Regions from separate parts of the Roseateles sp. DAIF2 genome, predicted to be linked through region 1. Evidence: predicted binding sites of a transcription regulator. Region 1 holds the regulator's gene; each other region holds the start of a gene.
What was found. The regulator FNR, encoded in region 1, switches genes on or off when oxygen is low (the NO sensors DNR and NnrR bind a similar motif). The targets are predictions, from matches to a motif close to TTGATNNNNATCAA.

Region 1 (7,365 bases):
GTCTCGCTCTCCTTCTACGGCATGTCGACCTTCGAGGGCCCGATGATGTCGATCAAGACGGTCAACGCGCTCTCCCACTACACCGACTGGACGGTCGGCCATGTGCACAGCGGCGCCTTGGGCTGGGTGGGTCTGATCTCGATGGGCTCGCTGTACCACCTGATCCCGCGCATGTACGGCCGCACCGAGATGTACAGCAAGCGCGCGATCGAGCTGCACTTCTGGGTCGCGACCCTGGGCATCGTGCTCTATATCGCCGCGATGTGGATCGCCGGCGTGATGCAGGGCCTGATGTGGCGCGCCACCAACCCGGACGGCACCCTGGTCTACAGCTTCGTCGAGAGCGTCAAGGCCACCTACCCCTTCTACGTGATCCGCCTGGCGGGCGGCCTGCTGTACCTGGGCGGCATGTGCGTGATGGCCTGGAACGTGGTGATGACGGCGCGGGTCGGCCGCTACCAGCCGGTGCGCGTGCCCGCGGTGCTGGCCCATGCCTGAGGAGGACAAGAACATCATGGCATCCACTACCAACAAGCCCGCGGGTCACGAGAAGATCGAGACCAGCAACTTCCTGATGATCGTGCTGGTGCTGCTGACCGTGCTGGTCGGTGGCATCGTCGAGATCGTGCCGCTGTACTTCCAGCGCTCCACCACGCAACCGGCGCCGGGCCTCAAGCCCTACACGCCGCTGCAGCTGGCCGGCCGCGACGTCTATGTGCGCGAGGGCTGCTACAACTGCCACTCGCAGATGATCCGCCCCTTCCGCGCCGAGACCCTGCGCTACGGCCATTACTCGACGGCCGGCGAGTTCGTCTACGACCACCCCTTCCAATGGGGCAGCAAGCGCACCGGCCCGGACCTGGCGCGCGTCGGCGGCAAGTACAGCGACGAATGGCACCGCATCCACCTGATCAACCCGCGCGATCTGGTGCCCGAGTCCAACATGCCGGCCTATCCCTGGCTGGCCAGCACCGGCGTGAACCCGGCCGAGATGGCGCCCAAGCTGCAGGCTCTGCGCACCCTGGGCGTGCCCTACAGCGACGCCGAGGTGGCCGGTGCGGCCGAGGCGGTCAAGGGCAAGACCGAGCTGGAGGCGGTGATCGCCTACCTGCAGGTCATGGGCACATCGCTGAAGTGACGGCTAGGAGCGCGAGATGGATATCAATGATCTGAGAAGCGCGGTGACGGTGCTGCTGCTGCTGATGTTCGCGGGCATCGTGGCCTGGGTCTACAGCGGCCGGCGCGACAAGAACACCTTCGATGAATTGGCGGCCTTGCCCCTGAAGGATGAGCAGGCGGGAGTGGTGAATCATGGGCAGTGACTTTTTCTCCAACGGCTGGTCGGTGTTCGTCGCCGCGGCCACGATCGGTGGCCTGGTGTTCTGCCTGCTGCTGCTGGTCATCGCGGCACGCCGCAAGGTGATGGCCGGCGACAACACCACCGGCCATGTCTGGGACGAGGACCTGCGCGAGCTGAACAACCCGCTGCCGCGCTGGTGGATGGGCCTGTTCGTGCTGACCGTCGTGTTCTCCGGCGTCTACCTGGCCCTGTATCCAGGCCTGGGCAGCGCCGAGGGCACCCTGAAGTGGAGCAGCACCGGCCAGTACGAGGCCGAGCAGGCCAAGGCGCGCGTCGCGCTGACCGAGGTCTATGCCAAGTACGCGGCGATGCCGGTCGAGCAGCTGGCCGGCAACACCCAGGCGATGGGCATCGGCGAGCGCCTGTTCGCCAACAACTGCGCCACCTGCCACGGCTCCGATGCCAAGGGCAGCAAGGGCTTCCCGAACCTGACCGACGGCGACTGGCTGTATGGCGGCGCGCACGAGACCATCATCGAGACCATCGGCAAGGGCCGCATCGGCCAGATGCCGCCGATGGCCGCGGCGGTCGGCAATGCCGAGGACGTGCGCAACCTGGCGCATTACGTGCTGAGCCTGTCGGGCAGCCCGCACAACTCGGTCGCCGCGCAGCTGGGCAAGGACAAGTTCACCTCCTGCGCCGCCTGCCACGGCCCGGCCGGCAAGGGCAACCCGGCCCTGGGCGCGCCGAACCTGACCGACAAGGTCTGGCTGCATGGCTGGGGCGAGGACGCGGTGGTCGCGATGATCAACGGCGGCAAGACCAACCAGATGCCCGCCCATGGCGAGCGCCTGAGCCCGGAGCAGATCCGCGTGCTGGCCGCCTATGTCTGGGGCCTGTCGCATCGCGACCCGAAGGTGCAGTGAGGAAGAAGAGCAGAAGCCATCGCCATGAATAGCAGCAGTACCCGGGCCAAGGTGATCCCGATCGCGCCGGCCGCCGAGGCCGGCGCCGAGATGGTGTCCCTGTACGAGGCGCAGAAGAAGATCTACCCGCGCACCGTGCATGGCTGGTTCGCGGCCTGGCGCTGGGTGCTGGTTTGGGCCACGCAGCTGCTGTTCTACGGCCTGCCCTGGCTGGAATGGGGCGGGCGCCAGATCCTGCTGTTCGACCTGGGCGCGCGGCGCTTCTACATCTTCGGGCTGGTGCTGTACCCGCAGGACTTCATCTACCTGACGGCGCTGCTGCTGATCTCGGCCTATGCGCTGTTCTTCTTCACCGCGGTGGCGGGGCGCCTGTGGTGCGGCTATGCCTGCCCGCAGACGGTCTACACCGAGATCTATATGTGGGTGGAGCAGAAGTTCGAGGGCGACCGCATCGCGCGCATGCGCCTGGATGCCGGCCCCTGGAACTGGAACAAGCTCTGGCGCAAGGGCGGCAAGCAGGCCGCCTGGATCGCGATCGGCCTGTGGACCGGCTTCACCTTCGTCGGCTATTTCACGCCGATCCGCGAGCTGGGCCGCGAGGTGCTGTCCTTCGGCCTCGGTCCCTGGGAATGGTTCTGGGTGCTGTTCTATGGCTTCGCCACCTATGGCAATGCCGGCTATATGCGCGAGCAGGTGTGCAAGTACATGTGCCCCTACGCGCGCTTCCAGAGCGCGATGTTCGACAAGGACACGCTGATCATCAGCTACGACGCCGAGCGCGGCGAACCCCGCGGCTCGCGCTCGAAGAAGGCCGACCCCAAGGCCCAGGGCCTGGGCTCCTGCATCGACTGCACCCTGTGCGTGCAGGTCTGCCCGACCGGCATCGACATCCGCCAGGGCCTGCAGTACGACTGCATCGGCTGCGCCGCCTGCATCGACGTCTGCAACGACGTGATGGACAAGATGGCCTATCCACGCGGTCTGATCCGCTACGACACCGAGAACGGCCTGTCCCAGCACCTGAACCGTGGCGAACGCTGGCGCCGCGTGCTGCGGCCGCGCGTGCTGGTCTACGGCGCGATCCTGCTGCTGCTGTCCGGCGCGATGCTGGCCAGCCTGGCGCTGCGCACGCCCTTCCGGGTCGACGTGCTGCGCGACCGCGCCGCACTGGCGCGCCAGATCGAGGACGGCGTGATCGAGAACGTCTACCGCCTGCAGGTGATGAACGCGACCGAGAAGCCGCAGCGCTACGAGATCGAGGCCGACGGCCTGCCGGGCCTGGCGTTGAGCCGGCCGGTGGCCCTGACCCTGGCGCCCGCCGAGGCGCGCTGGGTCTCGCTGGCGCTGCGTCTGCCGCCCGAGGGCGCGGCCGCGGCCGGCGCCGGCGCCCATGTGATCCATTTCGAGATCCGCCGCCTGGCCTCGGACGAGGACGAGGCGCGCGGCCTGCGCGAGAAGTCCACCTTCGTCGTGCCCCGCTGACCCGCCCAACCGGAGACCCCGCATGAGCATGAATGGCAACAACAGCAACGGGCCCGTCGGCCAGGCGACGCCGCGCCCCTGGTGGCGCGTCGGCATGATGTGGCTGGTGATCGGCGGGCCCAGCGCGGTGGTGCTGGCCTCCTTCGTGACCCTGGCGCTGGCGCTGGCGCATCCGGATCCGGTGATCGAGGCGAAGCGGGTCGACCCCTCGGCCGACCTGCGTCAGACCCAGGCCGAGCAGCCGGCGATGAAGGCCCGCAACCACGCCGCCACCGGCGGCCTCTGAGCGATGGGCCGCCGCGCCGGTCCGCCGCTGGCGCCCGTCGCGCCGCGGTTGCGGCCACAGCCGCAGATTCAACAACGTCTGCGCCGGCGGCTGATGGCGGCGCTGTGGCCGTCCTTCCTGATGGCCGCGGTGCTGGAGGGCCTGGTGTTCAGCCTGCTCGACCCGACCCTGCTGGAGCCGCGCATCGCTGCGGCCGGCCTGCCGCCGCTGGCGCTCTACAGCCTGGCCTTTCTGGGCTTCTGGGCCATCACGGCGTTGTCGTCCGGGTTGAGTCTGTTGCTAGCCGACTGAGGCGCGGGCGGGATCGGCGAAGAGCGCAGGAGGGCGGGCAGGCCTGCTGCTGCCTGCCAGGGCCTCGCGGCCCTGGCTTTCGCCAGGCACCGGAAGTCCACCGGACTTCCGGTGTCCGGGCTCAATCCCCCGGCCGCTGCGCGGCCTCCTCCTTGACCTCCGCATCAGGCCCACCCACCCTCCTGCGTGCGCCCTGTGGCCGATATGGGGCGTCGTCGAAGAGGCGCTGCGCCGCCAGAGCCGGGTTGCGGGTGTGCGCGCTTGCGCAGGTTAAGGAGGAGGGCCGCAGCGCGGCCCGGGGGACACGGAGCAAGCGCGTGCACCCGCAGCCCGGCGATCGCCCGAGCGTCCCACGACCGAACCATAAGAAAAGCGCCCCGCAGGGCGCTTCATCGTTGCAACATCGACCTCTCAACAGTTCGTGCTGTTCACCAGCCGTTGCAGGCCCGCCTGGTCGACGATGCGGATCTGGCGCTGCTTCACCTCCAGCAGGCCGTCCTCCTGGAACTTGGAGAAGGTGCGGCTGACCGTCTCCAGCTTCAGACCCAGGTAGCTGCCGATCTCCTCGCGCGTCATGCGCAGCACCAGGCTGGAGGCCGAGAAGCCGCGCGCCTGCAGGCGCTGGGTCAGGTTCAGCAGAAAGGCCGCCAGGCGCTCCTCGGCGCGCATGCTGCCGAGCAGCAGCATCACGCCATGGTCGCGCACGATCTCGCGGCTCATGATCTTGTGGAACTGGTGCTGCAGGTCGGTGAACTCGCGCGACAGCTCCTCCAGCTGGCCATAGGGGATCACGCAGACCTGCGAATCCTCCAGCGCGACCGCGTCGCAGCTGTGGCGGTCGTTGCTGATGCCGTCCAGGCCGAGCAGCTCGCCGGCCATCTGGAAACCGGTGACCTGGTCGCGGCCGTCCTCGGCCGAGACGCAGGTCTTGAAGAAGCCGGTGCGCACCGCAAACAGCGACTGGAAGGCATCGCCGGCGCGGAACAGGGTGTCGCCGCGCGCGACGGTGCGGCGCGTGGCGACCAGGGTGTCCAGCTGCTCCAGATCGGTCTTGGACAGGCCCACCGGCAGGCACAGCTCGCGCAGATTGCAGCTGGAGCAGGCGACCTTGAAGGGCTCGGCGCGCAGGGCCGCGTCCTGCGGCGTGGATCGGGTCAGGGTCCGGCCCGTGCATTCGCCATTGGCGGCGGGCGCGGGGCAGGGCGAGGCTTGCTGAAAGGTGGACGACATGATGCTCCTCAAGATGAGGTCCATTGTTGACCCGCCGATGCGCATGAAGCTTGACGTGCATCAAGCGCCGGCCAGCCGGGCTTGGCAAAGTGCGCTCATGCCTAACGCCTGCATCACCCCCACCGCGCCCGCCATCAGCGAGGACCTGCTGCGTCGTTACGACATCGCCGGGCCGCGCTACACCTCGTATCCGACGGCGGACCGCTTCGTCGAGGCCTTCACGGTCCAGCAGTACGAGCAGGCGCTGGCGCAGCGCGCCAGCGGCGCGCTGGTCGGCGGCGGCGCGCCGCTGTCGCTGTATGTGCACATCCCCTTCTGCGAATCGGTCTGCTACTACTGCGCCTGCAACAAGGTGATCACGCGCCACCATGAGCGCGCCGGCGAATACCTGCAGGCCCTGCTGGTCGAGATGGACCTGACCCTGGCGCGGCTGGGCCGTGCGCCGCAGGTCTCGCAGCTGCACCTGGGCGGTGGCTCGCCAACCTTCCTGAGCGACACCGAGCTGGGCGACCTGATGACGGCGATCGCCAAGCGCTTTCGCCTGACCGCCGGCGCCGAGGTGTCGATCGAGGTGGACCCGCGCACCGTCACCACCGAGCGTCTGGCGCATCTGCGCGGCCTGGGCTTCAACCGCCTGTCCTTCGGCGTGCAGGACTTCGACGCCGCGGTGCAGAAGGCGGTGCATCGCCAGCAGAGCTATGCGGATGTGGCGGCGCTGATGGCGAGCGCCCGCGCGCTCGGCTTCGAGTCGACCAATGTGGACCTGATCTACGGCCTGCCGCTGCAGACCCCGGCCTCCTTCCAGCGCACCATCGCGCAGGTGGCCGAGCTGCGGCCGGACCGCATCGCGCTGTATGCCTATGCGCATCTGCCGCAGCGCTTCAAGCCGCAGCGCCGCATCGACGTCGGCCAGCTGCCGCCAGCCGGCGACAAGCTGTCAATGCTGTCGGGCGCGATCGGCGGCTTCCTGGCCCAGGGCTACACCTATATCGGCATGGACCATTTCGCGCTGCCCGGCGATTCGCTGGCGGTGGCCAAGCGCCAGGGCCGGTTGCACCGCAACTTCCAGGGCTACAGCACCCAGGCCGACTGCGACATGATCGGGCTGGGCGTCTCGGCGATCGGCCGGGTCGGCGTGACCTACAGCCAGAACGCCAAGACCCTGGACGAGTACTACGACCTGCTGCGCCAGGGCCAGCTGCCGGTGGTGCGCGGCCTGGCGCTGAACCGCGACGACCTGCTGCGCCGCGCGATGATCATGGCGCTGATGTGCCAGGGCCGGGTCGAGTTCGAATCGATCGAGCTGGCCCATCTGATCAAGGTGCCGGAGTACTTCCGCGCCGAGCTGGAAGCGCTGCGCCCGCTGCAGGAGGCCGGCATGGTGCAGCTGCTGCCGGGCTCGATCGAGGTGACGGCGCTGGGCTGGTACTTCGTGCGCGCGGTGGCGATGGTGTTCGACCGCTATCTGCAGGCCGACCGCACGCGCGCGCAGTTCTCCAAGATCATCTGAACCAAGCGCCATGGACCTGGCCCTGATCGCCTCGGCGCTGCTGATGGGCCTGGCCGGCACGCCGCATTGCGCGCTGATGTGCGGCGCGGCCTGCACCGGCCTGGTCGGCGGCGAGCGGCGGGCGCTGTGGGGCTTCCAGCTGGCGCGGCTGGCCAGCTATGCCGCGGGCGGCGCGCTGGCGGCGGCCAGCGTCGGCTGGGCCGCGCAGCTGGGCCAGGCCAGCGCGCTGCTGCGACCGCTGTGGGTGATGCTGCACATGGCGGCGCTGGGCCTGGGCCTGTACCTGCTGTGGCGCGGGCGCCAGCCGGCCTGGCTGGAGGCGCTGGGCGCGCGCAGCGAG
Region 2 (7,365 bases), 270 kb from region 1:
CCAGGCCGGTGGCGACCACGGTCATCACATAGGAGTCGGCGCCGGTGACATGGTGGCATTCCAGCACCTCGGGCAGTTCGCGCAGCTTGCTCAGCAGCCGGGCCTTGGCCGGCTGCGGCGCGGTGATGCCGATGATGGCGCGCACCGCGTAGCCCAGCGCGCGCGGCTCCAGCTCGGCATGGATGCCGCTGATCACGCCGGCCTCCTGCAGGCGCTTGAGCCGCTCGGCCGTGGCCGGGATCGACAGGCCCGCGGCGGCGGCCAGGCTCTTCAGCGGCGCGCGGCCGTCGGCCTGCAGGGCCTGCAGCAGCAGCCAGGCCTTTTCGTCGAGTTGCAAGGCGGCTCCCATGCTTGCCTGAAAAATCGTTGGTATGACCGCGATACTGCCTGAAATCCAGGCTTTGCGGCAGGAGTGGCGCTCCCTACAGTGCCGTCATGGACTCCGCTCACCTCGCTCTCTTCGCCCAGGCCCTCCTGATCGGCCTCTCCATCGCCGCGCCGGTCGGGCCGATCGGCCTGCTGACGATCCAGCGCAGCCTGCAGCAGGGGCCACGCGCCGGCCTGGCCACCGGCCTCGGCGCGGCGGTGGCCGATGCGATGTACGGCGCGCTCGGGGCCTATGGCGTCAGCGCGGTAATCCGGCTGCTGGAATCGGCGCGGGTGCCGCTGGCCCTGGGCGGGGCGCTGTTCCTGCTGTGGATGGCCTGGGGACTGTGGCGCGCGCCGGCCGCGCCGGCGACGGCGGCGCGGCCGCGCGAGGCCGGCCAGGGGCTGTGGCGCTATTTCTTCGGCACCGTGCTGCTGACCCTGTCGAACCCGGCGACGATCTTTTCCTTCATGGCGGTGTTTGGCGCGCTGTCGGCGCGCAGCGGCGCGGCGGCGGCCTCGCCGGGCCTGGTTGTGCTGGGCGTGTTCGTCGGCTCGGCGCTGTGGTGGCTGGCGCTGAGCGCCGGCGTCGGCCGGCTGCGCGAGCGCTTCGATGCGCGCTGGCAGCGCCGCGTGCGCCGCACCAGCGCGCTGCTGCTGGCCGGCTTCGCCGCCTGGCAGCTGGGCGGGCTGTTCGCGCGTTGACGCTCAGGGGTGGCGCCGCGCGACGATGAACAGCCGCGGAAACGCCAGCAGCCGGCTGCCGTCGGCGCGAGGCGGATAGGCGGCCTCGATGCGCGCTTGATAGGCCGCCAGGAAGCGGGCCTGCAGCGCTGGTTCCGCCAGTGCGTCGAGGAAGGGGCGCAGGCCGGTGGCACGCAGCCAGTCGACGATGGCGGCGGCATCGGCCATGTGGTGGTGGTAGGTGGTGCGCCATAGGTCGACCTCGGCATGCGGCGCCAGCAGGTCGTAATAGGCCTCGGCGCTCAGCAGCCGGCCGCGCAGCCGCCCGGCATCGCCGATCGCGGCGGCGAAGTGCGGCTCAGCCGCGGTCTCGCGCATCGCGCGGTGGCTGGGCTGATCCAGGTTGTCCGGCATCTGCAGGGCCAGCACGCCGCCCGGCGTCAGCAGGCGCAGCAGGCGCGGCAGCAGGGCCTCATGCCCGGGCAGCCATTGCAGCACCGCGTTCGCGTAGAGCAGGTCCACCGGCGCCGGCGCTGCCCAGTCCGTCAGGTCGGCCTGCTCGAAGCGCAGGCCGGGCAGGCGCTCGCGCGCCGCGGCCAGCATCGCCGCCGAGCTGTCCAGCCCGCTCAGCTCGGCTTGCGGATAGCGCGCGGCCAGCAGCTCGGTGGAGTTGCCGGGGCCGCAGCCCAGGTCCACCACCGTCGCCGGCGCCGCCAGCGGCACGCGCGCCAGCAGCTCGGCGGCCGGGCGGGTGCGCTCGTCCTCGAAGCGGCGGTACAGGTCGGGATTCCAGTCGGCGGGCATCGGCGGCTCCGGGGGTGAGTCGAGAAATGCCGATCTTATGTCTTATATAAGAATTGACGCAGGCCGGGATGCGAGGCGCCGACGCCCGGGCGCTCAATGAGACATCAGTACCGGCGCCGTCATCGCGTCCAGCAGGCCGCGCGTCGCGCCGCCGAGCACGCGCTCGGTCCAGCGCGAATGTCCGTAGGCGCCCATCACGATCAGGTCGCAGCCGAGATCGGCCGCACGCGACAGCAGGGCGTCGGCGACGCTGCTGCTGCTGCGTTCCTCGCGGGTTTCGGCCTGCACGCCCTGCCAGGCGAGCCATTGTCGCAACGCGGCCAGACGCTGCGCCATCGGCTCCTGCACGTCGCTCTCGCGCCAGCTGAGCACGGTGACGACCTGCGCCCGCCGCAACAGCGGCAGCGCGTCGGTCACCGCCCGCACGGATTCACGGCTGTCGTCCCAGGCCACCAGCGCATGCCGGCCGAGCGATCCAAGGCGACCGGCATAAGGCAGCAGCAGGGTCGGTCGGGCGCTGTGCAGCAGCACCTGCTCGGTGATCGCCCGTTGCTGAGCGTGGCCTACCTGGGCCGGGTTGGGTTGTCCGAGGATCAGCAGGTCCGAGCAATGGGCGTGGCGCACCAGCGAGGTGGCGATGTCGGCGGTATCGATCAACGCCTCACAGGACTTCAGACCGGCGGCGGCGCAGGCGGCACGAAAGCGCCCGGCCGCCTGCTGGGCCTGGTCCTGCAGCAGTTCCCAGGCCAGCGCGTTGAACTGGCCCAGCGTGGCAGCGGCCTCCGGCGCCACCGGCATGCTCAGCAGCCCGGTCGGCGCGAGTCCGACCAGATGGCAGTCCATGTGCATCGCCAGATCGATGGCCTGGGTGACGCGCGCTGTGCCGGCCGGAGTGCCGTCCAGATGTACGAGCAGGCTGCGATAGCTCATGTTCGGCTCCCGTGGGGCGATGGTGTTCTCATTGCACCGCGATCGTGCGGCTTGCGCTGCCCTCGCGCTTGGGCAGGGTCAGCCTGAGCACACCATCCTCGAACCTGGCGACGACGCGTCCGGCGTCGATTTCATGCGCCAGCGAGAAACCGCGCGCGACGCTGCCGTGGTAACTCTCCTTCAGCAGCACGCGCCCGCCGTCCGCCTTCTCTTCCTTGTCGCGGTGGATCTCGGCGGCGATGTTGACAAAGTTGCCGTCCACCGTGATGCGGACGTCCTCCTTCTTGGCTCCGGGGATCTCGGCACGCACGGTGTAATCAGCGGGCGTCTCGCTGACATCCAGACGGATGTCGCCGGTGGGTTCGGCGTTCAAAGTGCCGAAGCGCAGGGGCTGCGCGAAGCGACGGAACATCTCGGGCAACAGCTGCTCAAGGGGATCGATGCGGGTCAATGCGCTCATGGTCTGCTCCTTGCTCTGAGTTCGGACCGGGCGACGGGCCGCGGCCCTGGCAAGGCAGTCTAGGCAGCCGATGGCGCCACATCTTGTTCCGGATCAACAAAGCCGGCATTGGCGGTCCGCCCGCTCACGCCAGCTGTTCCGTGCCTGGCTGCCAGAACAGCCATGGCGGCGGCACCCAGGGACGCATCGCACAACTGGTCTGAAGCACCCAGGCGGTCGCGAGCCAACCGGCCTGCAGCGCGAGCACCTGGTTCAGCCAGTTGCCGTACTCGTCCAGCGCGGCGGTGCCGTAGTGGAACAGGAAGGAGTTGCTTTCGTCCATTGGAATCCCTTCGCCGGGTTGCTGCACGAAGTATCGAACTTTGACCGGCAGACCGCGCCCGGCATGTGGTCGGCAGGGTCATTCGGCATGGCCGGAGTCGCTTGCGCCCTTGACCAGCAGCACGGGCATCGGCGCCAGCCGCGCCACGAGCTCCGCGTCACTGCCCAGCAGCGCGTGGCCGACACCGCGCCGGCCATGGGAGCCGATCACGATCAGGCCGCAATGCTGCTGCCGCGCCTCGGCGACGATCAGGTCGGCCACGCGCTGGCCCTGGGCCTCGCATACTGTGCTCCGGCACTCGATGCCGGCCTGCGCGGCCAGCCGTTCCCCGACGGCCAACACCTGCGCGCCATGCTGACGCAGGCGCTGGCGCGAAACCTCGAAATCGACGCCGCGCGACATTTCGACCATCAGCGGATAGTCGGCCAGCACATGCAGCAGATGCAAGGTGCTGGGTCGGTGCTCGGCCAGGCGCAGGGCCTCGCGCAGGCCTCGCAGGGCCGTCTCGCTGCCGTCCAGCGGCACCAGAATGTTGCGATACATGGATGGGTCTCCATCACGGGCATGACCCGATGCTGGGCGCACCGGTGTCGCGCGGCCTTGATCCAACGCAAGCCGCGCGGCTTGGCCCGGGCGTGATCGGGCCGCGCTCGCCCCCCCGCCTCGCGCCGGACGGATGACGAGCAGCCCCGGCCAGCGCCGATTGCGGAACCGGCGTACACTTCGCCCCTCCTGGCGCGTCTTGCTCACTAACGCGCCATTTGTCGTCTGACATGGTCCCCGGCCCTCGCCGCGCACCACACCGCCCGACCCGGATGCTGCGGGTTCCGCGGTGTCAGCCGCCTCAACTGGCGAGCTTCATTTCCGGTCCCTCCCATCCTCCGACCGGATCCGGACCCTGACCGCGCATGCGGCCGGGCCACGCCCCACCGAAGCTCGCCCCCGCGACTCGTTTTCTTTTTCGGCCGCGCTGGCTTGCCTGGCACGCGTGGTCGTTCATTCCCTCACATCGATCGGCAAGGAGATCCGTTGGCCAAGGAAGACTTGATTGAAATGCACGGCAAGGTCGAGGAAGTGCTGCCCGACTCTCGCTTTCGCGTCATGCTGGACAACGGCCACAGCCTGGTGGCCTACACCTCCGGCCGCATGCGCCGGCACCACATCCGCATCCTCGCGGGCGACAAGGTGTCGCTGGAGCTCTCGCCCTATGACCTGAGCAAGGGCCGCATCACCTTCCGCCATATTGAAACGCGCGGCGGTGGCGGTGCGCCGATGCGACGCGGTCCACGCTGAGCGGGCATCCACCGGCACAGCGTTCCCCCTCCCAATTTACCCACCCCGCGTCACCGGTCCTCAACGCAATCCGCAAGGCCGCACGCATTTATCGAAAGGCAGCCATATGGGCAGCAAACTTTACGTCGGCAACCTGGCCTACTCCGTGCGCGACGAGCATCTGCAGCAGCAGTTCTCGGAATTCGGCACCGTCTCCTCCGCCAAGGTCATGATGGACCGCGACAGCGGCCGCTCCAAGGGCTTCGGCTTTGTCGAGATGGGCTCGGACAGCGAGGCCCAGGCCGCGATCCGCGGCCTGAACGGTCAGTCGGTGGACGGCCGCGCGCTGGTCGTGAACGAGGCTCGTCCCCGCGAGGAGCGCCCGGGCGGCTTCGGCGGCGGCGGTGGTGGTGGCCGCGGCGGCTACGGCGGCGGCCGCAGCTACTGAGCGCCGAGCCGGCGCGTCGCATGGCCGCGAAGAGCTCCGTCGCGAACCCCGCCGCGAGCGTCAAGGCCAAGCCCTTGCGCATGAAGGTGCCCAAGTCCAAGGAGCGGGCCCTGGTGCGTGAGTTCGGCCTCGAGGTGAGCCAGCTCACCGAGGCAGAGGCCGAGACGCGCCGCAAGGAACTGAAGGCCCTGGTCACCCTGGGCAAGACGCGCGGCTTTTTGACCCAGCAGGAGGTCCATGACCACCTGCCGCAGCAGCTGGGCGACGCCGAGGGGCTGGAGGCGGTCGCGAAGCTGCTGCGCGAGATGGGCGTCGAGGTCTACGAGCGCGCGCCCGATGCCGGCACGCTGCTGGTGGCCGGCGGCGGCATCGCGGTGGCCGGCGAGGAAGAGGCCGAGGAGGCCGCGGAAGCGGCGCTGTCGACGGTCGATTCGGAGTTCGGGCGGACCACCGATCCGCTGCGCCTGTACATGCGCGAGATGGGCGGCTTCGAGCTGCTGACGCGCGAAGGCGAGGTCGAAATCGCCAAGCGCATCGAGGCCGGCCAGCAGGCGATGATGCTGGCGATATCGGCCTCGCCGATGGTGATGGCCGAGGTGCTGGCCTGCGGCGAGCGGCTGGCGGAGGGCAGCCTCGGCGTCGAGGAGCTGATCGAAGGCATGGCCGGCGAGGCGGACGACTATGTCGCCGAGGAAGATCACGATGTCTTCGACGACGAGGATGAGGAAGCGGGCGGCGCCGAGGCGAGCCGTTCCGGCACGCGACGGCTCGGCGAGCTGCGTGCCACCGCGCTGGCGGCCTTCGCGGCGCTGCGCGTCGGTGTCGACCGGCTGAGCCGGGCGGAGGCGCGCGCCGGCCATGGTTCGGCCTCCTATCTGAGCGCCCAGCAGGCGCTCAGCCTGCGATTGATGGATCTGCGCTTCGGCGTCAAGACGATCGAGCGCCTGTGCGGGCTGCTGCGTGCCCAGGTGGACGAGGTGCGCCGCTGCGAGCGCGAGATCCGCAAGATCGTGGTGGACCGCTGCGGCATGCCGCAGCAGCGCTTCATCGAGCGTTTCCCACCCCGGGCGCTGGACCTGGCCTGGGTGGACGAGGAGAGGTCGGCGGCCACGCCCTGGGCTGCCGCGCTGGAGCGCCACCAGCCCGCGATCCGGGAGCTGCAGCGCCGGCTGATCGCGCTGCAGGCCGCGGCGGCCGTGCCGCTGAAGGAGCTGAAGGCGATCGCCCGGCGCATGAGCGAGGGCGAGCAGGCCGCGCTGGCCGCGAAGCAGGAACTGGTCGAGGCCAATCTGCGTCTGGTGATCTCGATCGCGAAGAAATACGTCAATCGCGGCATGCAGTTCCTCGACCTGATCCAGGAGGGCAATGTCGGCCTGATGAAGGCGGTGGACCGCTTCGAGTACCGGCGTGGCTTCAAGTTCTCCACCTATGCCACCTGGTGGATACGCCAGGCCGTGACGCGCGCGCTCGCCGACCAGGTGCGCACCATCCGCGTGCCGGTGCACATGATCGACCTGCTCAACAAGATCAACCGGCTCAGCCGCAGTCATCTGCACGAGTTCGGTGTCGAACCGGATGTCGACACCCTGGCGCGCCTGCTGGCGCTGCCGCAGGAACGGGTGCGCCAGGTCATGCGCATTGCCAAGGAGCCGGTCTCGCTGGAGCGGCCGGTGGGCGACGAAGGCGACACCACCCTGGGCGAGCTGATCGAGGACCAGCACAGCCTGGCCCCGCTGGATGCCGCGATGCAGGCGGGCCTGCGCAGCGCGGTCGACGAGCTGCTGGACGGACTCTCCGACCGCGAGGCCAAGATCCTGCGCATGCGCTTTGGCATCGGCATGAGTTCCGACCACACGCTGGAGGAGATCAGCCGGCAGTTCGCCGTGACCCGCGAGCGGGTGCGCCAGATCGAGGCCAAGGCAATGCGCAAGCTCAAGCTGGCGGGCCACGCCGGCAAGCTGCGCGGGCATATCGAAGACTGAGCCGCGGCGACCGACCCTGATCCAGCGCAAGCGGGACCGGGATAGGTGCCGACGCACCCCGCGCCTTGCGGCGCGCTTAATCCCGCATTAATCGCCG
Region 3 (7,365 bases), 2.7 Mb from region 1:
GCCGGCCGCGAAGCGTGCGGCCGCGGCCGGGTCGAAGGGGAAGCCGGGCAGGAACACATCGCCGGAGACGACCCAGAAGGCGTCCTGCCCATCGGCGCCCAGCAGCGGCAGGGCCTGGGCGATGCCGCCGGCGGTCTCCAGCGCGCCCACGGGTTCCATCGAGTAATGCAGGCGCAGGCCGAAGGCGCTGCCGTCGCCCAGCCGGGCCGGGAACTGCTCGCCCAGCCAGGCGCAGTTGATCACGATGTCGCGCACGCCGGCGGCGGCCAGGGCCTCGATATGCCACACGATCAGGGGCTTGCCGCGCACGTCCAGCAGCGGCTTGGGGGTATGGTCGGTCAGCGGCCGCAGGCGCTCGCCACGCCCGGCCGCGAGGATGATGGCTCGCATGGGGCGCGAGTGTAGGCGCGCCGACGGCGGGTTCAGCCAGGGCCGGCCGCCGGCACCCAGACCTTGAAGCGGGTACCGACCCCGGGCTCCGATGTCAATTCGATCTGCCCGCCATGCTTCTGCACGATCGAGAAGGACAGCGAGAGTCCCAGCCCCGTGCCCTGGCCGACCGGCTTGGTGGTGAAGAAGGGCTCGAAGATGCGGCGCTGCAGTTCGGGTGTCATGCCGCAGCCGCTGTCGGCCACTTCGACCCAGACCCAGTCCTGCCCGTCGCGCTGCCCGGTGCCGCTGCTCAGGGTGATCACGCCGCGGCCTTCGATCGCATGGGCGGCGTTGACGATCAGGTTCATGAACACCTGGTTGAGCTGACCCGCCAGGCAGCGCACCGGCGGCAGGTTGCCGTACTCGCGCCGCACCTCGGCCTTGTACTTGACCTCGTTCATCACGACATTGAGCGTCGACTCCAGGCCGGCGTTGAGGTCGGCCTCCTGCCAGTCCGCATGGTCGACGCGCGAGAAGTCCTTCAGGTCCTGCACGATCTTCTTGACCCGGCCCAGCCCGTCCTCGCTTTCCTTCAGCAGCTGAGGCAGGTCCTCGGCGATGTAGTCCAGGTCGGCCGCGCGCTTCAGCGCGGCCAGCTCGGCGTCCGCCGCGGCCGGCTCGCGCCTTGCATAGGCCTGCAGCAGGTTCAGCAGGGCCTCGACATAGCGGCGCAGCGAACCGAGGTTGGAGTTGACGAAGCCGATCGGGTTGTTGATCTCATGCGCGACGCCGGCCGCCAGCTGGCCGATCGAGGCCATCTTCTCGGACTGCAGCAGCTGGTTCTGCGCCTCTTCCAGGCGTTCGTTGGTCTGCTTGATGCGCTCGTAGTTCAGCTCCAGCTCGCGCTGGACGCGCTGCACCTCGGTGCGGTCCTGCAGCAGCCACCAGGTGCCGGCGGTCGGGTCCAGTGGGTTCGCCACATAGGCGATCAGCTGCACCCACAGCCGGTTGTCGCGGCGGGTGCGCATGGCCATCTCGTGCGACATCGACTGCCCCTGCGACAGCAGCGGGCCGGCGATGCGACCCAGCTCGGCATGGTCCTCGGGGCTGCAGAACATCTCGCTGGTCGGAATGCCGATCGGCGAGGCCTCGCCGAACTCAAACATCCGGGCGAAGGCCCGGTTGGCGCGGGTGATGCGCTGGTTGGCCGTCGCGATGATGCCGACCGAGGCATTCTCCAGAAAGGCCTCCAGGTCATGGTGGGTGGTCAGCAGCTCGGCGGTGCGCTCGGCCACCATCTGCTCCAGGTCGCTGCCATGGCGCTTCAGTGCCTCCTCGGCATTGCGGCGCGCGCTGACATCCTGCAGGGTCTCGATCGCGCCGACCACCCGGCCCTCGATGTCCAGCAGCGGTGCGGCGGTGAAGAACAGCCAGCAGCCCGCGGCACCGAAGCGCGGGAAGAAGTCCTCGGCTTCGTAGGCGCGCTCGGAGACCGGCGAGCGGCGCAGCTTGTCCCGGTAGCGGGCCTCGATCTCGGCCTCGCCGCGGCCGTCGATGATCAGGTCCGCCAGCAGCGGGCGCCGCTCCGGATAGAAGGCACGCCAGGCCTCGGTGCTGCCCAGCATCTCGAGGGAGTCGATGCCGGTCAGCCGCGCGCAGGCCTCGTTCCAATGGGTGACGCGATGGCCGGCGTCGAGCACGAAGGTGGCCACCGGGTCGTACTCGACGATCTGGTGCATCACCCGCCCCACCTCCAGCAGGCTGTGCTGCACATGCTGCATGTCGCTGAGATCCTGGCAGGTGGTCAGCGCCAGGCTGCCCTGGGGGTCGTGCAGCGCGCGGGCGCTCAGCTCCAGGAAGCGCTGGCTGCCGCTGGCGGTGCGGGCCTGCAGGCTCAGCACCGGCAGCTCCGCATCGCCGTGCAGGCAGCCCAGGCCGTAGTCGCGCAGCGCCGGCTGCGCCTCGGGGCCGGCCCAGGCATCGAAGTCGAGCGCGAGCAGCTGGGCCAGCGTGAAGCCGGTCAGCCGCAGCATCGCGGGATTGGCGAGCAGGATGCGGCCGCCGGCATGCGCGTAGGCCGGGGCGCTGACGGCGTCCAGCACCCGGGCGCAGTGGTCCAGCCAGCCGGCGGGCTGCGGCAGGGCGCTCACGGCAGCGGCTGCGGGCCGTCATCCATGATGACCGAGCCGTCGCTGTCCCAGCGCACCCGCGTCAGCCCGGGCTCCAGGCGCTCCAGCCGGCGCTGCTCCAGCTCCTGCGCGCTCAGCTCGCCGCGCTGCCGGCGCATCGCATCGGCCAGCGCCTCGGTCTCGAGCCGCCGCTCGCGCTGCGCCAGCAGCTCGCGCAGCGCGGCGATCAGCTCGGCATCGACCCAGGGCTTGGCGATGAAGCGGGCGATCTGGGCCTCGTTGATCGCCGCCAGCAGGGCCTGCTGGTCGGCCTGGCCGGACAGGATGACGCGCACGCAGTCGGGCTGCAGCTCACGCAGCCGGCTCAGCAGCGCAACACCGTCCAGCTGCGGCATGCGGTAGTCCGACAGCACCAGCGAAAACGCGCAGTCGCCGGCCCTTGCCAGCGCCGCGCGTGGGTCCGCATGGGGTTCCAGCTCCCAGTGCAGGTCCAGCTCGCGCAGGCCCAGGCGCAGGCTGCGCTGCAGGGCGCTGAGGATATGGGGCTCGTCGTCAACGAGCAGGATGCGCGGATTCATGGGCGGCCTCCGTGGCTGCGGTGGGGGGCGGCCGGCGCACATGCAGATTGAGCCGGACGCCGCCGCGTTCGATGAACTCGTGGATCTGCCGCACCTTGTGGGCGTCGAAGCAGAAGCCGGCGGCCAGCAGCAGGGTGCCCTGCGGGCTCAGCAGATCGCGGGCCAGCACCATGCCCGGGCGCAGCTCGGCCGCGGCGATCAGCCAGTCCGACTCGACCTCCGGCGGGGCCTCGGCCAGCACCTGCTGGAAGGCCGCGACGACGGCCGGCTCATAGCGCAGGCCGGCGCCCTGCTTGATCACCGCCGCAGCCTCGGTCGGCCCCAGCCGCTTCGCCGCCAGCCGGCCCGACAGCAGACCGTGGTAATGGACCGCCAGGCTCAGGGCCTGGGCCGCGCGCGGCAGTTCGTCGCCGGCCAACCCGTCGGGCAGGCCGCGGCCGTCGATGCGCTCATCCTGCCAGCGCACGAAGCGCGCGGCGCGCTGCAGGCGCGGCAGGGCCAGCAGCGCGGCCTCGGCATTCAGGTTGTGCTGGCGGTAGCGCGCCTGTTCTTCGCCGTTCATGGTCGAGACCGGCTTGCGCAGCAGCGCATCGGGCAGGCCGATCTTGCCGATCTCGTGCAGCAGGCCGGCGCTGAAGACGTCCTGGCATGTCGGCGGATCCAGCCCCAGGCGCTCAGCGGTGCGGCGCGCCAGCAGCGCCACCCGGCGCGAATGGCCGGCGCTGCCACCCTCGCGCAGCTCCAGCAGGCCGGCGAACACGTCCAGCGAGAGCAGGAACTGCTGCTCCAGTTCGGCATAGGCCTGCTCGAGGAAGCCGTTGATCTGGGCGATCTCCTGCGTGCGCGCCAGCACGCGCCGCTCCAGCTCGGCATTGGCGCTCTGCAGCTGCTCGTTCTGCGCCGCGGTCAGCCGCTGCAGATGCCGGTTCTCCTGCTCCAGCCGGCGCCGCGTCAGGCCCTCGCGCACCACCAGCAGCAGGTCCTGGTCCTCCCAGGGCTTGGCGATGTAGCGGTGGATCTCGCCGCGGTTGATCGCCGCGATGGTGGCGCCGATGTCGGCATAGCCGGTCAGCAGGATGCGCACCAGCTCGGGCCAGCGCCGCCGCACCTGCTCGAGGAACTGCGCTCCGTCCATCACCGGCATGCGCATGTCGGAGACCACCAGGTCCACCGGCTCGGTCTCGAGCAGGGCCAGCGCGGCGGTTGCGCTCTCGGCCAGCAGCACCCGGTAGCCCTCGGGCCGGAACAGGCGCCGCAGGGCGCTGAGGATCGAGGGTTCATCGTCCACGAACAGGATCGTGGGCGACGCTGCTTCTGACGCGGTTACGGTCATGCCGTCTCCCTGCCGCTGTCGAATGAAGAAGAAGGATCGCGAACGGCCCCAGTCTATGCCGGTGCCGCGCGTTGGCAAGCCCTTCTTGGCGGCTCAGTTCGGCGCGCCCAGCCCCAGCGGCGCCGGCACCAGGCGCAGGATGCGCGCGAACAGGGCCTGGTAGGGCTCGTCCGGCGCGTGGCCGGTCAGCGGATCGCGGTTGGCGGCGAAGGCCTCGTCCAGCTCGGCCCAGTCCTCGGGGCCTAGCAGGCGCAGCGCCAGCGGCAGCACCTCGCGCTCCTCGAGGCCCATATGCTCCAGATAGGCGTCCACATAGCGCAGCGCGGCGGCCTCGAAGGCCTGGCGGCGCGGTTCGCCGAGCAGCTCGTAGGCCAGCAGCGCATGCTGCAGCGCGCGCACCGCGCGCTCGCCGCGGGCATGGTCGGCGTCCAGCCGGTCCAGCAGCTCGCGTGCCTGCGGCGCCAGCGCGCGCAGGCGGGCGAACAGCAGCTCGCTCTCCTTCGGATGGTGCAGGCGCTCGGGGAACTCGTCGACATAGAACAGCATCGCGCGCAGCGCGTCGAAATCGGGACGCGGCTGGCGCGCCATCAGGGCCAGCGTGTGCAGCATCGCGGCCAGCGCGCCATGCTCGGCGCGGATGATGCGAAGGGTCTTGGGCTCCATGGCCGGCTCCTGTCCCGGCGCCAACCCGGGCTGCCTGCCAGCTTGCCCGGGCGGGGCGGTAACCGGCTTGTCCCAGGTCAAACCCAGGGGGCGTCGGCGGCCAAGTAAAATCCCCGATTCCCTCGCAACTCCGTCCCGCACCGACCATGGCCGATACCGCTGCCGTCCAGAACACCTCCCTGATGGCCAACGCCATCCGCGCATTGGCGATGGACGCCGTGCAGCAGGCCAATTCCGGCCATCCGGGCGCGCCGATGGGCATGGCCGAGATCGCCGTCGCGCTGTGGGGCCGCCATCTGCGCCACAACCCGGCCAATCCGCATTGGGCCGACCGCGACCGTTTCGTGCTGTCCAACGGCCATGGCTCGATGCTGATCTATGCGCTGCTGCACCTCACCGGTTACGCGCTGCCGATCGAGGAGCTGAAGAACTTCCGCCAGCTGCACAGCAAGACCCCGGGCCACCCCGAGGTGGGCATCACCCCCGGCGTCGAGACCACCACCGGTCCGCTGGGCCAGGGCATCACCAACGCGGTGGGCCTGGCGCTGGCCGAGAAGATGCTGGCCAAGGAGTTCAACCGCGAACAGCATTCGATCGTCGACCACCACACCTATGTGTTCCTGGGCGACGGCTGCCTGATGGAGGGCATCAGCCACGAAGCCTGCGCGCTGGCCGGCGCCTGGAAGCTGAACAAGCTGATCGCGATCTACGACGACAACGGCATCTCGATCGACGGCCAGGTCGCGCCCTGGTTCATCGACGACACCGCCAAGCGCTTCGAGGCCTATGGCTGGAACGTGATCGGCCCGGTGGACGGCCATGACGTTGAGGCGGTGGACGCGGCGATCGCCCGCGCCAAGACCAGCAGCGACAAGCCGACCCTGGTGATCGCCAAGACCCATATCGGCAAGGGCTCGCCGAACCGCGCCAACACCGCCAAGGCGCATGGCGAGCCGCTGGGCGTCGAGGAGATCAAGCTGACCCGCGACGCGCTGGGCTGGGTGCACGAACCCTTCCACCTGCCGGCCGAGGTCTACAACGAGTGGGACGCCAAGGACGCCGGCGAGAACCTCGAGCAGGCCTGGGATGCGCGCTTCGACGCCTATGCCGAGGCCCATCCCGAGCTGGCCGCCGAGTTCCAGCGCCGCATGGCCGGCGTGCTGCCGGAGAACTTCGCGCAGATCGCGGTCGATGCGGTCGTGAAGGCGCATACCGAGGCCCAGACCGTGGCCAGCCGCAAGGCCAGCCAGCTGGCGCTGGAGGCCTTCACCGCCGCGCTGCCCGAGCTGCTGGGCGGCAGCGCCGACCTGACCGGCTCGAACCTGACCAACACCAAGAGCACGCCGGCCTTCCGCCTGGAAGTCGACGGCAGCGCCAACGGCGGCCGCCACATCAACTACGGCGTGCGCGAGTTCGGCATGGCCGCGATCATGAACGGCATCGCGCTGCATGGCGGCTACATCCCCTACGGCGGCACCTTCCTGACCTTCAGCGACTACAGCCGCAACGCGATCCGCATGGCCGCGCTGATGAAGCAGCGCGTGATCCATGTGTTCACGCATGACTCGATCGGCCTGGGCGAGGACGGCCCGACGCACCAGTCGATCGAGCATGTCTCCAGCCTGCGCCTGATCCCCGGCCTGGACGTCTGGCGCCCGGCCGACACGACCGAGACGGTGGTGGCCTGGACCATGGCGATCGGCAATGCTCAGCGCCCCAGCGTGCTGGCCCTGAGCCGCCAGAACCTGAACTACGCGCCGAAGACCGCGGTGGACGAGATCGCCAAGGGCGGCTACGTGCTGAGCGAGCCGGCCGCGATCGGCCTGAAGAACAAGAAGGCCCAGGCGGTGATCATCGCCACCGGCTCCGAGGTGCAGCTGGCGCTGGCCGCGCAGCAGCAACTGGCGGTGGCCGGCATCGCGGTGCGCGTGGTGTCGATGCCTTCGACCAATGTGTTCGACCGCCAGGACGCCAAGTACAAGGCCAGCGTGCTGCCCGAGGGCCTGCCGCGCATCGCGGTGGAAATGGGCGTCACCGATTTCTGGTGGAAGTACCGCTGCGCCGCCGTGGTGGGCATCGACAGCTACGGCGAGTCGGCCCCGGCCGGCGTGCTGTTCAAGCATTTCGGCTTCACCGCCGAGAACGTGGCCGACACGGTCAAGGTCGCGATCGGCGCGGCCCGCCTGAAGGCACGCAAGTGATGACGAAGTGAGAAGAAGGGGTGCGGCAACGGCACCCCTTGTCGTTTGGGTTTTGTGTTTTTCTTGTTTTTGTTAGGAGACTGACGTGA
Region 4 (7,365 bases), 1.8 Mb from region 1:
AGACCCGCCGCGCCGCGATCGGCCGGCTGGCCGAGCGCCTGAAGCTCGGCAGCCTGCGCGAGGTGGAGTTCGACCATGGCCTGGTGCTGGCCAGCGAGCGCGGCGACATCACCCATTTCCGCGCCAGCGGCGGCCTGTGGGCGCGCGATGCGACCGCCGGCCGCGGCGCCAAGGAGGAGCTGCGCCAATGGGACGGCCTGGTCAAGGGCAGCGACGAGCACCAGCGCCTGGCGCTGAGCCCCGAGGCCGGCCGCAAGCTGCTGGGCCGCACCCGCGAGCTGTTGGAGCCGCTGGGCCTGCTGGGCAAGGAGCTGGCCTCGGAATCGGTGCAGCTGGACCAGGTGGCCCAGCTCGACGCCAAGGGGCGCGAGATCGCCCATGGCGCGGGCCAGGCCTCGGTGCGCTTTCACTACGCGGTGGCGGGCCTGCCGGTGCGCGGCGCCGGCGCCAAGACCCTGGCCTTCGTCGAGCCGGAGGAGGGCGGGCGCTACGCCGGCATCTTCCACGCCTGGCGGCCGCTGGGGCGCGAGCAGAAGCTGCAGCTGCCCGGCACGGTGGAGGAGGCGCTGGGCGTGGGCCTGCTGACCGATCCGCAGCTGGAGAAGTACAGCGCCGCGGGCCACAAGATCCAGATCGACAAGCTGGAGCTGGTCTATCTGGCGCTGCCGGTGTTCACGCAGCAGACGCATCTGTTCCCGGCCTTCCAGATCGAGGGCCAGGTCAGCGAGGGCAAGCTGGGCATCGGCTTCTTCTTTGGCCGCTATCACCATGTGGCCTCGCCCAAGGCCTATGCGGCGGCCGATCTCTACGGCGCCTGCCTGAGCGCGAATCCGGACGGCATCGCGCCGCAGGACAAGAACCTGCAGGTCGGCTGATGCGCCGCTGAGGAGGAGGCGAGGCAGAAAGGACAAGGGCCGCTGCGGCGGCCCTTGCTGTTGGGTCTGGGCGGCGCCCGTCTCAGGCGGACGGGGCGGGCGTGCAGGACGCCGAGCCGCAGCCGCCGGCATGCTGGCCGCCGGCCGGTGCGCTGGCGCCGTCGCGGCATTGGCCGGAGGCGGGGTCGAAGCCGACCTGCTCCATGTGATATACCAGGGCCGCGTCCATCATCTCGGCATGGGCCGGGAACCATTGGCTGAGCTCGCCCAGCACGATGGACATCGGCTCGCGGTCGTTCAGCTCGGTGGCATGGCGCACCACCTCGCGCATCACGTTCAGCACCATCGCATGCTGGCTGCTGTGGCAGTTCACCGGGGCGAAGCCGGTGGCGGCCATCCAGGCCTCCTCCATCGCGAAATGGGCCTCGGTATGGGCCAGCAGCTCGCGGAAGGCCGGCAGCGCATCCGCCCCGCTCGCCAGCGCGGCGCCGTAGGCGTTCAGCAGCGCGACGAACTCCTCATGCGTGTGGTCCAGCTGCGGCTGCTTCAGGACGAGCTTGTCGCTCCAGGTCAGGGGGGTGGTGCTCATGAGGCGCGAGTCTGGCCGGTGCGCGCGGCACCGGTCTTGTGCTGGATCAAGATGCTCAAGATGAGAAGAGCCTTGGCATCGCGTGAGGCGGATTTCACCGCGCGGGTGCCGCCGATCCGGCTTGGCCGGTCGGCCGGCACCGCCCCCTTGAGGGGGCGCGCGCAGCGCGTAGGGGGTGGGTCATCCGCCCAGCCGGGCCTTGTGGCGCGCCACCTGCGCGCGCACCTGGGCCGGCGCGGTGCCGCCCAGGATGTTGCGGGCGTTCAGCGAGCCGCGCAGGCTCAGCAGCTCGAACACGTCGGCGTCGATGCGGGCGTCGAACTTCTGCAGTTCGGCCAGCGGCAGCTGCGACAGGTCCACGCCCTGCTGGATCGCGGTCTTGACCGCATGGGCCACGATCTCGTGCGCATCGCGGAAGGCCAGGCCCTTCTTGACCAGGTAGTCGGCCAGGTCGGTGGCGGTGGCATAGCCCTTCAGCGCGGCGCGCTCCATCGCCTCGGGCTTGACCGTCAGGCCGCCCATCATCTCGGCGAAGATGCGCAGGGTGTCCTTCAGGGTGTCGACCGTGTCGAACAGGGGCTCCTTGTCCTCCTGGTTGTCCTTGTTGTAGGCCAGGGGCTGGCCCTTCATCAGGGTGATCAGGCCCATCAGGTGGCCGACCACGCGGCCGGTCTTGCCGCGCGCCAGCTCGGGCACGTCGGGGTTCTTCTTCTGCGGCATGATCGAGGAGCCGGTGCAGAAGCGGTCCGCCAGGTCGATGAAGCCGAAGCTCTGGCTCATCCACAGGATCAGCTCCTCGCTCAGGCGCGAGATGTGCACCATCACCAGGGCCGCGGCGGCGCTGAACTCGATCGCGAAGTCGCGGTCCGAGACGGCGTCCAGGCTGTTCTGGCAGACGCCCTCCATGCCCAGGGTCTTGGCGACTCTTTCGCGGTCCAGCGGATAGCTGGTGCCGGCCAGCGCGGCCGCGCCCAGCGGCAGGCGGTTGACGCGGCGGCGCGCATCACCTAAGCGCTCGGCATCGCGCGCGAACATCTCAACATAGGCCAAGAGGTGATGGCCGAAGGCCACCGGCTGGGCCACCTGCAGGTGCGTGAAGCCGGGCAGGATCACCTCGGCGTTCTTCTCCGCCACCTCGACCAGGGCCAGCTGCAGCGCGGACAGCAGCTGGGTCAGCTCGTCGATCTCGTCGCGCAGCCACAGGCGCACATCGGTCGCGACCTGGTCGTTGCGGCTGCGGCCGGTGTGCAGTCGCTTGCCGGCGATGCCGACCAGCTCGGTCAGGCGCGCCTCGATGTTCAGGTGCACATCCTCCAGATCCAGCTTCCACTCGAAGCTGCCGGCCTCGATCTCGCCCTTGATCTGGGCCATGCCCCGTTGGATCGCGGCCAGGTCCTCGGCACCCAGGATGCCCTGGGCGTTCAGCATCTCGGCATGAGCCAGGCTGCCCTGGATGTCGGCCTTCCACAGGCGCTTGTCGAAGAACACGCTGGCGGTGTAGCGCTTGACCAGGTCGCTCATCGGCTCGGAGAACAGCGCGGACCAGGCTTGGGCTTTGTTGGCGAGTTGGTTGTCGGAGGCTGAGGACATGGGTGGGCAGGCAGGGCAGGCCCGCATGACGCGGCGGCTGCGGTGAAGCGACAATGGCGGAGCAAGGATTTTATCTGCCGACCGGGAACCATGGCGGGACGAGCCAGCAACAACAACTCGCAGACCAAGCGGCACGACTGGGCCGACAGCAGCAACCTCAGCGGCGTGCTGGGCCTGGCGCCGCTGCCGGCGCAGCCGGACCTGGCCGTGCCCGGGTCGCGGCTGTTCGATGCCGGGCGGGTGTTCGACGTCTGCCATGTCGGCCTGGTGCTGCGCGCGGTGCTGGGCGTGCAGCTGCTGCTGGGCCTGGGCCTGGCGCTGGCCGCGCCAGGCTTCACGCAATGGACGGCCTGGATGAGCAGCGGCACCGTGGTCACCCTGACCGGCGTGCTGCTGTGGCTCCTGCTGCTGTGCGGCCTGCGCCACCAGCTCGCGCGCTGGCGCGAGCCCTGGCAATGGGCGGCGGTGCTGAGCCTGGGGGCGCTGTGCGCCTCGCTGGGCTGGCAGCTGCTGACCCTGGCCAGCGAGGAGCCCAGCGGCGGCTTCCGGCTCGTCAGCGTCGCGCTGGCCGGCGGCGCCTGCGCCGCGATGCTGCTGTACTGGCTGAAGCTGCGCGAGCGAGCGCACCGGCCGGCCGACGCGCTGGCGCGGCTGGTTGAGCTGCAGTCGCGCATCCGGCCGCATTTCCTGTTCAACACCCTGAACACCGCGATGGCCCTGGTGCGCGTCGACCCGCTGCGCGCGGAAGGGGTGCTGGAGGACCTCAGCGAGCTGTTCCGCGGCGCGCTGGCGGATGCGGACACGGTGGTGAGCCTGGATGCGGAGGTCGAGCTGGCGCGCCGCTACCTGGGCATCGAGCAGATCCGCCATGGCGAGCGCCTGCGCGTGCGCTGGACCCTCGATCCGGCGGCGGCCGCGGCCCGGGTGCCGCCGCTGCTGCTGCAGCCGCTGGTGGAGAACGCGGTGCGCCACGGCGTCGAGCCCAACGAGACCGGCGGCGAGCTGGAGATCGCGACCCGCGCCCAGGGCGCCGAGGTAGAGATCCTGGTGCGCAACAGCGTCGGCGCGCCCTCGCAGCAGCGCGGCCATGGTCTGGCGCTGCGCAATGTGCGCCAGCGCCTGTCGCTGATGCATGATGTGGCCGCGCGTTTCGAGGTGACCACCGAGCCGCAGCAGTTCACGGTCCGCATCGTCCTGCCCCGCTGAGTTCATCCCTCTTGATTTGCGCCTATGCACACCACGCCCGCCCTGAAGGTCCTGCTGGTCGATGACGAGCCGCTGGCGCGGCTGCGCCTGCGCGGCCTGCTGGAGGCCTGCACCGAGCCGCGCGCCGAGGTGCTGGCCGAGGCCGGTTCGGCCTCGCAGGCGCAGGCCTGGCTGCGCGACCATGGCTGCGACCTGGTGCTGCTGGATGTGCAGATGCCCGGGCCCGACGGCCTGCAGCTGGCCGACGCGCTGCGCGAGAAGGCGGTCCGGCCGGCCGTGGTCTTCGTCACCGCCCATGCCGAGCATGCGCTGCGCGCCTTCGAGCTGGATGCGACCGACTACCTGACCAAGCCGGTGCGGCGCGAGCGCCTGCAGGCCGCGCTGGCCCGGGTGGCCGAGCGCCTGGCCGAGCGGGCCGCGGCCCAGGCCGGCCGCGCCGTCGCCGCGCCCGAGGCCGGCCCCGGCGGCGAGGTCATCACCATCAACGATCGCGGCCGGCTGCTGCGCATCCCGCTGGCCGAGGTGCTCTACATCAAGGCCGAACAGAAATACCTGACCCTGCGCACCGCCACCCATAGCCATGTGATGGACGGCAGCCTCGCGGAGCTAGAGCCGCGCCTGATGCCGCGTTTCCTGCGCGTGCATCGCAATGCCCTGGTGGCGCGCGATGCGGTGCGCGAGCTGGAGCGCCATGGCGAGGAGGACGAGGGCGAGGCCACCGGCTTCGGCAGCCTGGCGGAGCCCGGCTGGGCGGTGCGCATCGCCTTCGTCGACGAATGGCTGTCGGTCTCGCGCCGGCAGATCGCGGCGGTGCGCGAGGCGCTGGCGGCCGGCGGCCGGGGCTGATGACCGAGCGACGCCGCTGGGCCAGGATCGGCGCGGCGGCGCTGGCGGCCGCGGCCATGGTGGCCTGGTGGCTCCAAGGTCGGTCTCTCGAGCCGACCGACCGGAGGGCGCCGGCCGGCGCCATCACCCTGGGCAGCGCGGCGATGTCGCTGCCGGTGGGGGCGAGTGTGGGCGCCGCGGCCGCGGTGGCCCTTCCAGAGCCCGCCGCGGCGCCGGGCTTGTTGCCGGACGGGCGCATCGAGATCTGCGGCTTCGGCCGCGTGCTCGCGCCGGAGCTGCCGATCGGCGCCAGCCTGGAAGAGCTGGCGAACCGCAGCAAGGCGGCCTGGGAGCTGCAGCTGGAGCAGCAGGTGCAGGCGCTGCAGCGCCGCACCGGGCGCGAGCTGGCCGGCCGCGGCGACGAGTTCTCGCGCCTGCTGGGCCTGCTGCTGCAGGACGACCGCGCCGGCGCGGCCCAGCTGGCGCGCCGCAGCGAGGATCCGCGCGTCTACGCCCTGGCCTGGCGCCAATGCCAGCGCGGCGGCATGGCCGTGGCCGACGGGGCCTGCGCCCAGCTGAACCTGCGGCGCTGGGCCCAACTGGACCCGCGCAATGCCTCGCCCTGGCTGGAGCTGCTGATGGAGGCGCAGCGGCGCGGCGAGACCTCCGCCGCCGAGGAGGCGCTGTACCAGGCGGCGCGGGCCGCACGGGTGGACAGCGGCCTGGGCGACTATGTCGGCGGCGTGCAGGAGCGCCTGCCTGCGGATGCGGCGTCGGGCACGCGCGGCTTTTTGCTGATGCAGCTGTTCGGCGAGGAGGCTTCCGCGATGCATTTCGGCGCGGCCGGCGCGGCCGCGCGCGCCTGCGACAGCGCGGCCCTGCGCGATGCGAACCGGCGCCAGACCTGCGCGGCGCTGGCGCGGCTGCTGATGAGCGAGGGGCGGGACCTGATGGCGGTCAATGTCGGCGTCGTGATCGGCGAGCGCCTGCAGCTGCCGGCGCGCGAGATGCTGGTGACGCGCGCGCAGGTGCAGGCGGTGCAGCGCCGCGCGGTCGATGTGGCCGGGCCGCCGCAGGAACTGACCAGCTGCCGCGGGCTGCGGCGCCTGGACGACTGGGTGCGCCAGCAGGGGCGCGAGGGGGAATGGCGCGGGCTGATGGCGCGCATGCGCGAGGCGGAAGCCTCGGCGCCGCGCTGAACTGAACTCAGGCGTAGGTGTTCAGTTGCGTGCCCAGATGGCCGCTGGTGGCCAGCGCCGGCTGGGCGGGCACCGAGTTCAGCAGTTCCAGCGCGCCCTGGCCCTGCATGTCGATCGCCTTCTTCAGCACCATCAGCTGCGCGCTCGACTGCGCCGAGCCCGGCTGCGAGGCGTTCAGGTTGTTGATCAGGGCGAGATTGCTGCTGCTGCTGATTTCCATGGCCGGGTCTCCCTTGCTGCTAACGGTGGTATCGGCCGGCCGGGCCCGAACTTGAGCCGCTAAGCCACCTTGACGCCGAACACCTGGCGCAGATAGGCCAAAAAGGTCGCGTCGTCGCACATGGTCTTGCCCGGGCTGTCGGAGAGCTTGGCGACCGGCTGGCCGTTGGCATGGGTCAGCTTCATCACGATGTGCAGGGTGCGCAGGCCCATGTCGTTGGAGATATGGGTGCCGATGCCGAAGCCCAGCTGGGTGCGGTCGGCGAAATGGCGGTACAGCTCCAGCGCCTTGGGCACGGTCAGGCTGTCGGAGAACACCAGGCGTTTGGTGTGCGGGTCGATGCGCAGCTTGGCGTAATGCGCCAGCGCCTTCTCGCCCCACCAGACCGGATCGCCGGAGTCATGGCGCAGACCGTCGAACAGCTTGGCGAAATAGAGGTCGAAGTCAGCCAGGAAGGCGTCCATGCCGACCACATCGGTCAGCGCCACGCCCAGGTCGCCGCGGTATTCCTGCACCCAGCTCTCCAGTGCGGCCTTCTGGTGGTCGCGCAGGCGCACCGAGTCCAGCGCCTGGAAGGTCTGCAGGTACTCATGCGCCATTGTGCCGATCGGTACCAGGCCCAGGTCGCGCGCCAGCAGCACGTTGGAGGTGCCTTTGAAGAAGGGCTGGGCCTCGCGCGCCAGGCGTGCGATCACCTCGCGCTGCCAGGCGCCGCTGTAGCGCCGGCGCAGGCCGAAGTCGAAGAACTCGAAGGGATGGCGGCGCGGCGCGGCCTGGTCGGCGAACGCGTCGCGCAGCTGGCCCAGCTTCTCGTCCAGGCGGCGCCGGCCCTCGGCCAGCGCCGCATCGGCGCCCCCCAGG

Region 2: the regulator FNR is predicted to act here: its motif matches at 4,167-4,180, upstream of G8A07_RS11590 (universal stress protein).
Region 3: the regulator FNR is predicted to act here: its motif matches at 5,143-5,156, upstream of G8A07_RS25415 (hemerythrin domain-containing protein).
Region 4: the regulator FNR is predicted to act here: its motif matches at 1,501-1,514, upstream of G8A07_RS18555 (hemerythrin domain-containing protein).

The regions. Positions count from the first base shown of each region.
Region 1 covers NZ_CP049919.1:2,239,314-2,246,678, forward strand. The annotation lists gene ccoN (cytochrome-c oxidase, cbb3-type subunit I) at 1-498, shown strand, start outside; gene ccoO (cytochrome-c oxidase, cbb3-type subunit II) at 515-1,138, shown strand; gene G8A07_RS10410 (cbb3-type cytochrome c oxidase subunit 3) at 1,155-1,322, shown strand; gene ccoP (cytochrome-c oxidase, cbb3-type subunit III) at 1,312-2,226, shown strand; gene ccoG (cytochrome c oxidase accessory protein CcoG) at 2,251-3,708, shown strand; gene G8A07_RS10425 (hypothetical protein) at 3,731-3,994, shown strand; gene G8A07_RS10430 (hypothetical protein) at 3,998-4,285, shown strand; gene fnr (fumarate/nitrate reduction transcriptional regulator Fnr) at 4,697-5,518, opposite strand; gene hemN (oxygen-independent coproporphyrinogen III oxidase) at 5,613-7,025, shown strand; gene G8A07_RS10445 (sulfite exporter TauE/SafE family protein) at 7,036-7,365, shown strand, end outside.
Region 2 covers NZ_CP049919.1:2,507,376-2,514,740, forward strand. The annotation lists gene G8A07_RS11560 (Lrp/AsnC family transcriptional regulator) at 1-349, opposite strand, end outside; gene G8A07_RS11565 (LysE family translocator) at 436-1,071, shown strand; gene tam (trans-aconitate 2-methyltransferase) at 1,075-1,854, opposite strand; gene G8A07_RS11575 (universal stress protein) at 1,948-2,784, opposite strand; gene G8A07_RS11580 (Hsp20/alpha crystallin family protein) at 2,813-3,244, opposite strand; gene G8A07_RS11585 (hypothetical protein) at 3,369-3,566, opposite strand; gene G8A07_RS11590 (universal stress protein) at 3,645-4,109, opposite strand; gene infA (translation initiation factor IF-1) at 4,596-4,859, shown strand; partial or broken gene G8A07_RS11600 (RNA recognition motif domain-containing protein) at 4,966-5,274, shown strand; gene rpoD (RNA polymerase sigma factor RpoD) at 5,307-7,268, shown strand.
Region 3 covers NZ_CP049919.1:5,506,162-5,513,526, reverse strand. The annotation lists gene murU (N-acetylmuramate alpha-1-phosphate uridylyltransferase MurU) at 1-390, opposite strand, end outside; gene G8A07_RS25430 (ATP-binding protein) at 423-2,522, opposite strand; gene G8A07_RS25425 (response regulator) at 2,519-3,079, opposite strand; gene G8A07_RS25420 (HD domain-containing phosphohydrolase) at 3,054-4,367, opposite strand; gene G8A07_RS25415 (hemerythrin domain-containing protein) at 4,506-5,075, opposite strand; gene tkt (transketolase) at 5,222-7,276, shown strand; gene gap (type I glyceraldehyde-3-phosphate dehydrogenase) at 7,362-7,365, shown strand, end outside.
Region 4 covers NZ_CP049919.1:3,996,531-4,003,895, reverse strand. The annotation lists gene G8A07_RS18560 (hypothetical protein) at 1-875, shown strand, start outside; gene G8A07_RS18555 (hemerythrin domain-containing protein) at 958-1,464, opposite strand; gene argH (argininosuccinate lyase) at 1,645-3,054, opposite strand; gene G8A07_RS18545 (sensor histidine kinase) at 3,145-4,260, shown strand; gene G8A07_RS18540 (LytTR family DNA-binding domain-containing protein) at 4,285-5,106, shown strand; gene G8A07_RS18535 (hypothetical protein) at 5,106-6,284, shown strand; gene G8A07_RS18530 (putative motility protein) at 6,292-6,504, opposite strand; gene pncB (nicotinate phosphoribosyltransferase) at 6,564-7,365, opposite strand, start outside.